2 regions of the Cupriavidus sp. FW216-B1 genome follow, and region 1 is predicted to be linked to the other one. Evidence: riboswitches for the same ligand, from Rfam matches in the RefSeq annotation. Region 1 holds a riboswitch; the other holds the start of a gene.

Region 1 (3,917 bases):
GTAGCCGGCGTGCGGGCCGCCGAAGCCCAGCGGCACGCCGAAGCGCTGCGAGTTGCCGATGGCCACGTCGGCGCCCCATTCGCCGGGCGCGGCGATCAGGGTCAGCGCCAGCAGGTCGGCGGCGGCCACCACCAGGCCGCCGGCGGCGTGCACGGCCTCGGCGATGGCGCGGTAGTCGGCCACGTCGCCGTTTACGCCCGGGTATTGCAGCAGCACGCCGAACGCATGCGCGCCGGCGGCGTCGGCCGCGGGCCCGACCTTGACCTCGATGCCCAGCGGCAGCGCGCGCGTGCGTACCACTTCCAGCGTCTGCGGCAGCACGTCGTCGGCGACGTAGAAGGTATTGCTGGCGTGCTTGTTGACCCGCTGCAGCAGCGTCATGGCCTCGGCCGCGGCGGTGCCTTCGTCGAGCATGGAGGCGTTGGCGATGTCCAGGCCGGTCAGGTCGGTCACCATCTGCTGGAAGTTCAGCATGGCTTCCAGGCGGCCCTGCGAGATCTCCGGCTGGTACGGCGTGTAGGCGGTGTACCAGGCCGGGTTCTCGAAGATGTTGCGCAGGATGACGCCCGGCGTGAGCGTGTTGTAGTAGCCCTGGCCGATGAAGCTCCTGAGCACCTGGTTCTTGCCGGCCAGCCCGCGCAGTTTCGCCAGCGCGGCTTCCTCGGTCAGCGGCTCGGTGAACTCGCCCAGCGGCATGCCGTCGCGGCGGCGGATGGCGGCGGGGATGACGGCGTCGATCAGCGCGGCGCGGCTGCCGTAGCCGAGCACCTCGAGCATGTGCTGCTGCTCGGCGGCGTCGGGGCCGATATGACGGGAAGCGAAGGCGTCGCGCGCCTCCAGTTCGGCCAGCGTGGGCCGGGCACCTTGGGCGGCGGTGGTGGGAAGCGGGGCGTTCATGGCAAGAACCTCGTTGGGCGCGCGGCGGCAGGTGGTCGGCCTGGCCGCCGCGCATCGGTATTCAGTCGCCGTTCCCGCGGCATGGCGGCCGCGCGGGAACGGCGGGAGTGTGGCGGGGCGTCAGGCGCCGACGCTGGCCTTGTAGGCGTCGGCCGACATCAGGCCGTTGACGTCGTCGCTGTTGGCCGGCTTGAGCTTGAACAGCCAGGCATCGAAGGCGTCGGCATTGACGCTTTCCGGCGCGGCCACGGCGGCGTCGTTGATGGCGATCACTTCGCCGGCCACCGGGGCGTAGATGTCGGACGCGGCCTTGACCGATTCCACCACGGCCAGCGCGTCGCCCGCGCCCACCGACTTGCCCACTTCGGGCAGTTCCAGGAACACGATGTCGCCCAGCGCGTCCTGCGCGTGGTCGGTGATGCCGATGGTCAGCGTGCCGTCGGCTTCGACGCGCACCCATTCATGGGACTCGGTGTACTTCAGGTCGGCGGGGAAAGTCATGGAATTCTCCAGATGCGGTTTGTTGTTCAGCGCCAGCCGGGCGGGGGATCGCGTGGAGCGGGGGTGGCCGCCGGCGGGCGCGCTGTGACCGGGTGCGAGCGTTCAGCTCACGAGTGCCTTGCCATTGCGCACAAACGGCAGTTTAACCACAGTCGCGGCGAGTTTGCGGTCGCGGATCTCGACCTGCACCTCGGCGCCGGCGGCAACGCCGAGCGGCAGGCGGGCAAAAGCGATGGACAGGGACAGCGAGGGGCTGAAGGTGCCGCTGGTGATCTCGCCCTCGCCGGCCGCGGTGATCACTTTCTGGTGCGCGCGCAGCACGCCGCCCTTCTCGCGCAGGATCAGGCCGGTGAACTGGCGGGTCTGGCCGGCGGCGGCGAGCGCCGCCTTGCCGGTGAAGTCGCGCTCGCTCTGCAGGTCCACGGTCCAGGCCAGGCCGGCGTCGAGCGGCGAGGTGTGGATGTCCATGTCCTGGCCGTACAGGTTCATGCCGGCTTCCAGGCGCAGCGTGTCGCGCGCGCCCAGGCCGGCCGGGCGCACGCCGGCGGCGTTCAGTTTTTCCCACAGGCCGGCGACGTTCTCGGCCGGCACCACCAGCTCGAAGCCGTCCTCGCCGGTATAGCCGGTGCGCGCCACCATGACCTCGCCCAGCGCGGGGTCCTGCACCACGATGGCGTTGAACGGCTTGAGCGCCTCGCTCGGCTGGGTGGCCGGGAAGGCGCTCCACACCTTGGCGCGCGCGTTCGGGCCCTGCACCGCGACGATGGCCAGCGGCGCGGCGCCGGCCGGCGCGTTGTCGCCGCGGCGCGGGGTGATGGCCACGCCGCTGCCGGTGGCGGCATTGCGCGCGCGGATCCATTCGATGTCGCCGTTGGCGGTGCCGGCGTTGACCACCAGGCGGAAGCGGTCCTCGGCAAAGAAGTAGACGATCAGGTCGTCGATGACGCCGCCGCGCTCGTCGAGCATGCACGAGTAGAGCGCCTTGCCCGGCGTCTGCAGCTTGTCGACGTTGTTGGCCAGCAGGCCGCGCAGGAACGCGCGCACGTTGGCGCCGGCCAGGTCGACCACGCACATGTGGGACACGTCGAACATGCCGGCGTCGGTGCGCACGGCGTTGTGTTCTTCGATCTGGGAGCCGTAGTTGACCGGCATGTCCCAGCCGCCGAAGTCGACCATGCGGGCGCCGAGCGCGCGGTGGATGGCATTGAGGGGCGTGGCCTGGAGCGTCATGTAGTCCTCGGGGGAAGCGGAAATCTCGGTTCGGAAACGAAAAAAGGGTCATCCGCCGCATGGCCGGCGCGCATGGCGCTGCCGGATCCGCTGCGGCGGATGACCCCTCTGTCCTCGATACCTGAGAGATTACAAGGCGGTCCCGCGGACCAGTGCCTTGCGCGCCCCTTCGGTGGGCACGCTCGCCATGCCTTGCGCTGCGCGCAGGCGGCGGGTGCCGCTCTCCAGAGTACGGCCTGCATCGTGTGCATGTTGCGGGCCGATCCGACCAGTCCTTGGTGCCTGAGAGTTTTCGGGTGATACCCCTTCGGCGGCGCAGGCTCTGCGCGCTCTCCCGGTCGGATGGCGCGACTCTACAGGCAGCCCCGGTGGCTTGTCAACGCACGGCGCCGGGCCGGCGGGGGCGGACCCGCCGCCGTGTTAACATCTGCCGCTGCGGCCGCCCGCGGGATCGCCGTCCCGGTGCCGCGGTCTTCACAGGCAGCCCTGGCCGCTTTGTCCTTGCCGGTCCTTGCCGGGCCCGCGCCCGCCATTTCGCCATCCGCTTCCGCCACCACGCCCCGACGCATGACCCACGGACTCAATCCCGCCCAATCCGAAGCCGTCCGTTATCTCGACGGACCCTGCCTGGTGCTGGCCGGCGCCGGCTCCGGCAAGACGCGGGTGATCACGCAGAAGATCGCGCACCTGATCGAGGACAAGGGCTTCGAGCCGAAGCACATCGCCGCCGTGACCTTCACCAACAAGGCCGCCAAGGAGATGCAGGAGCGCATCGCCAAGCTGATGGAAGGCAAGACCACGCGCGAGGGCCGCCGCATCCCGCTCAAGCAGATGACGGTGAGCACCTTCCACTCGCTCGGCGTGCAGATCCTGCGCGCCGAGGCCGAGCACGTGGGACTCAAGCCGCGCTTTTCCATCATGGACTCGGACGACTGCTTCGGCCTGGTGCAGGAGCAACTCGCCACCACCGACAAGAAGCTGATCCGCAGCGTGCAGAGCACGATCTCGCTGTGGAAGAACGGCATGGTCGATCCCGAGACCGCCATCGCCATCGCCGAGAGCGCCGACGATCACCAGGCCGCGCTGGTCTACCGCAACTACGTGGCCACGCTGCACGCCTACCAGGCGGTGGACTTCGACGACCTGATCCGCCTGCCGGCCGAGCTGTTCGCGCGCGACGAGGCGGTTCGCATGAAATGGCAGAACCGCCTGCGCTACTTCCTGGTGGACGAATACCAGGACACCAACGCCTGCCAGTACGCGCTGCTCAAGCAGCTCGCCGGCGGCTC
Region 2 (3,917 bases), on a different contig from region 1:
TGGCTGCGAACTTCCTGACCGCCCCGGTGAGGCTCGCGGTGAACGGATAAGTCCGGCCTGCTGCCGCGCGCCCGGCGCGCGGCAGCGATGGCGCCGGCTGGCCGATGGCGTCAGTGCGCCGCGGGCCGCGCCGCGGCCGGCGCCGGCGTGGCCGGCCGTGGCGCGCCCGCCGGCAGTTCGCCGGTGAAGGCGAAGTCCACCTCCGGCACGCGCCCGCTCACGATGTCCGCGATGGCGCGGCCCGAGCCGCAGCCGTGCGTCCAGCCCAGCGTGCCATGCCCGGTGTTGAGGTACAGCCCGCGCACGGCGGACGCGCCGATGTACGGCACGTTGCCCGGCGTGGCCGGGCGCAGGCCGGTCCAGAACTGCGCCAGCTCGGGCCGGCTCATGCCCGGGAACACCTCCAGCGTGCGCCGCACGATGGCCTCGCAGCGCACCGGGTTGAGATCCATCGCATAGCCGTTGAGCTCCGCCGTGCCGGCGATGCGCAGGCGGTCGCCGAAGCGCGAGAACACCAGCTTGTACTCGTCGTCGGTCAGGCTCACGCTGGGCGCGCGCGTGGCATCGAGCACCGGCAGCGTGGCCGAGTAGCCCTTGGCCGGGTAGATGTCGAGCTTCACGCCGAGCGGGCGCGCCAGCATCGGGCTGAAGCTGCCCAGCGCCAGCACGTAGGCGTCGGCGCTCTCGATGCGGTAGGCGCCGGTCTCGTCGGCGATCTCCACACCGCGCATGGCGCCGCCCTCGGCATGCAGGCGCTGCACCCGCACGCCGTAGCGAAAGCGCACGCCGAGCGCCTCGCAGCGCGCCGCCAGCGCGGTGGTGAAGCGGTGCACGTCGCCCGATTCGTCCTCGCTGGTATAGGTGGCGCCGGCCAGGCGCGGCGCGATGTGCGCCAGCGCCGGCTCCAGCCGCACCACCTCGTCCGGGCCGATCACGCGGCGCTCGCAGCCCAGCTCGCGCATGATGCGCGCCGGCTCGATGGCCGCGTCGAACTCTTTCTGGCTGGTGTAGAAGTGCAGGATGCCGCGCGTCAGGTGGTCGTACTCGATGCCGGTTTCGGCGCGCAGCGCCTGCAGGCTGGCGCGGCTGTAGGTGCCCAGGTTGAGCAACTGGACCATGTTGTGGGTGGAGCGCCGCGCCGAGCACTCGCGCAGGAACTTCAGGCCCCACGACCACTGCGCCGGATCGGCGCGCAGGCGGAACAGCAGCGGCGCGTCCTCGCGCCCCAGCCAGCGCAGCATCTTCAGCGGCGCGCCCGGGTTGGCCCACGGCTCGGCATGGCTGACGGAGATCTGCCCGCCGTTGCCGAAGCTGGTTTCGCGGGCCGCGCCCGCATTGCGCTCCAGCACCACCACCTCATGCCCGGCGCGCGCCAGGTACCACGCCGAGGCGACGCCGATCACGCCGGCTCCCATCACGATGACTTTCATTTCTCAGGCTCCGGATAGCAAAAAGGGACAGCCAGGCCATCCGGCCTGTCTGTCCCCACTGTCCTTTTACCTGAGAGATTCGCCGCACCCGGCATGGGTGGCGGCTTGCCCCTTCGGCGGCCGCGTGCCGCTCACCTTGTCGGTGCGGCCCGGCGCTCTCCAGTTCGTTCGGTTTCCAGTCTTTTGCACCTGAGCGTTTCAGGGGTACGCCTTCGGTAGAGGGGTCTTCCCATGCATGGTGAAGGCGCCTCGTTCTCCTGGAAGGCGCAAGGTAACACGGCTCGATCGGCGCCGGCAAGCGCCGCCCGCGCGGGTGTTGCGGCTTACGCGTCGAGCACCGTCGGCCAGAGCACCATCGCCCCGACGTTCAGCAGGACCGTGGCCCAGAAGGTGGCCTGGAACGACGCCTTGCGGTTCTTGTGCCGCAGCAGGTGCTGGGCCGCCAGCGCGCCCGGCCAGCCGCCGCACAGCGCGAGCAGGTGCAGCTCGTTCTCCGGAATGCGCTGTTCGCTGCGCACGGCGCGCCGCTTGTCGACGGCATAGCGCGCGAAGGCCGCCACGCTCAGCCCGAGGCTGGCCAGTGCCACGCCGCGCGGCAGACGGCCGGCGAGCGAAGCCGCGAAGATCGCCAGCAGCGCGAACGCTGCTACCAGCGCCGGCAGCAGGTTCGTCCGTCCCGCCGGCCCGGCCTGCCCGGGCGCGCCCGCGATCGAGACCTGGCTCGCCTGCGGGCGGCCGTCCTTGCCCGCCGACAATTCGAACGACACGCGGTCGCCGACCTTGGGCGCGACGGCGCGGCCCTGCAGCGCGCTGATATGGAAAAAAACGTCTTTCGACTGGGCGTGGATCTCGATGAACCCATAGCCCTTGTCGGCATGCCATGCCTTGATCCGTCCGCCTTTTCTCATCCCCGTGCCTGCATTCTTGTCGACAGAGAAGTGTAGCGGATGCGGCAGGCCGGCAGCGCCGCGCACGGCCCGCTGGAGCAGGCCATGCGCCGGTGCCCTGGTCAGCCGCCGATGCCCAGCAGCTCGACCTCGAAGTTCAGCGTCGCGTTGGGCGGGATCGTGCCGGGCACGCCGCGCGAGCCGTAGGCGGTCGGGCCCGGGCAGACCAGCTTGGCCTTGCCGCCGACCTGCATCTTCTGCACGCCCTCGGTCCAGCACGGGATCACGCGGTTGAGCGGGAACGAGATCGGCTGGCCGCGCTTGTACGAGCTGTCGAACTCGGTGCCGTCGGTAAGCGTGCCGCGATAGTGGACCTTGACCGTGTCGGACGCCTTGGGCGACGGGCCGGTGCCCTTGACGAGGTGCTGGATGGTCATGCCCGAGGGCAGCGTCTCGGCCGGGCCCGCGGGCGCGGCGGCGTGGACGGCGCCGGCGGTGGCGAGGGCGGCGAGGAACAGGGTGATCTTCTTCATCGTTGGCTTGGCTGGGTGGAAAAATCGGGTTCCGGCCGTGGCCGGAAAGCCGCATCTTAAACCGGGACGCGGGCCGCCCCGGCGTTTTCCTCCCGCGCGGGTCCCCGCGCCATCGATCCGTCAGGGCATCACGGGCGGACGATAGGGCAGCGTGGTCGCGAAGGCCCACAGCATGAACAGCACCAGCGGCGCGTGGACCAGCAGCTGGGTGAAGGTGAAGCCCACCACGTCCTTGGCGCGGATGCCGAGCACGCCCAGCAGCGGCAGCATCCAGAACGGGTTGATGAGGTTGGGCAGCGCCTCCGCGGCGTTGTACACCTGCACGGCCCAGCCGAGGTGGACCTGCAGCTGGTTGGCGGCCTGCATCACGTAGGGCGCCTCGATGACCCACTTGCCGCCGCCGGAGGGCACGAAAAAGCCCAGCACCGCCGAATAGACGCCCATCACCGCGGAGAACGATTCGCGGGTGGCCACCGAGACGAAGGCCGAGGCCAGGTGGTGCGACAGGCTCGCGCCGTCCACGCCGATGGCCTTGGTCAGCATGAACGCGATGCCGCCGTACAGCGGGAACTGGATCAGCACGCCGGCCGTGGACGGCACGGAGCGCGCGACCGCGCGCAGGAAGCGCCTGGGCCGCCAGTTCAGCAGCATCCCCAGCATCAGGAACAGGAAGTTGTAGGTGTTGAGGTTGGAGATCGCCAGGATGGGATCCTTGCTGGTGAATTCGTGCACCAGCCAGCCGGCGCCGAGCGCGACGATGACCACGGTCAGTAGCGGGCTGTATTCGAGCCATTCGCCAGGGCGCGTGGGGCGCGCGGTCACGTCGGCAGCATCGTCGAGATCCACGCCCATGTCCTGCGCGGTGCGCGCGCGGTCGCCGGCGGGCGCGGAGAAATAGGCCACCAGCAGCGAGGCGGCGATCAGCACGGCGGTCATCGCCATCGACTGCCACAGGAAGATGGTCTCGGCGAACGGGATCACGCCGGTGATGTCGAGCAGCGACTTGGGCAGGCTGGCCGGGTTCGCCTGCAACTGCGCCGCCGACGAGCTCAGGCCGAGCGCCCAGG

The links. A riboswitch is a leader RNA that binds a small molecule or an ion and turns the genes downstream of it on or off. The one in region 1 is predicted to bind glycine.
Region 2: another riboswitch for glycine. It lies ahead of AC3WXD_RS01740 (D-amino acid dehydrogenase); the one in region 1 lies ahead of gcvT (glycine cleavage system aminomethyltransferase GcvT).

Annotation. Positions count from the first base shown of each region.
Region 1 covers NZ_JBYTEL010000009.1:124,400-128,316, forward strand. The annotation lists gene gcvP (aminomethyl-transferring glycine dehydrogenase) at 1-897, opposite strand, end outside; gene gcvH (glycine cleavage system protein GcvH) at 1,018-1,398, opposite strand; gene gcvT (glycine cleavage system aminomethyltransferase GcvT) at 1,501-2,628, opposite strand; glycine riboswitch at 2,727-2,866, opposite strand; glycine riboswitch at 2,888-2,975, opposite strand; gene AC3WXD_RS19850 (UvrD-helicase domain-containing protein) at 3,196-3,917, shown strand, end outside.
Region 2 covers NZ_JBYTEL010000001.1:419,873-423,789, forward strand. The annotation lists gene AC3WXD_RS01735 (VOC family protein) at 1-18, shown strand, start outside; gene AC3WXD_RS01740 (D-amino acid dehydrogenase) at 111-1,430, opposite strand; glycine riboswitch at 1,479-1,603, opposite strand; gene AC3WXD_RS01745 (DUF1294 domain-containing protein) at 1,754-2,338, opposite strand; gene AC3WXD_RS01750 (FKBP-type peptidyl-prolyl cis-trans isomerase) at 2,440-2,850, opposite strand; gene AC3WXD_RS01755 (short-chain fatty acid transporter) at 2,971-3,917, opposite strand, start outside.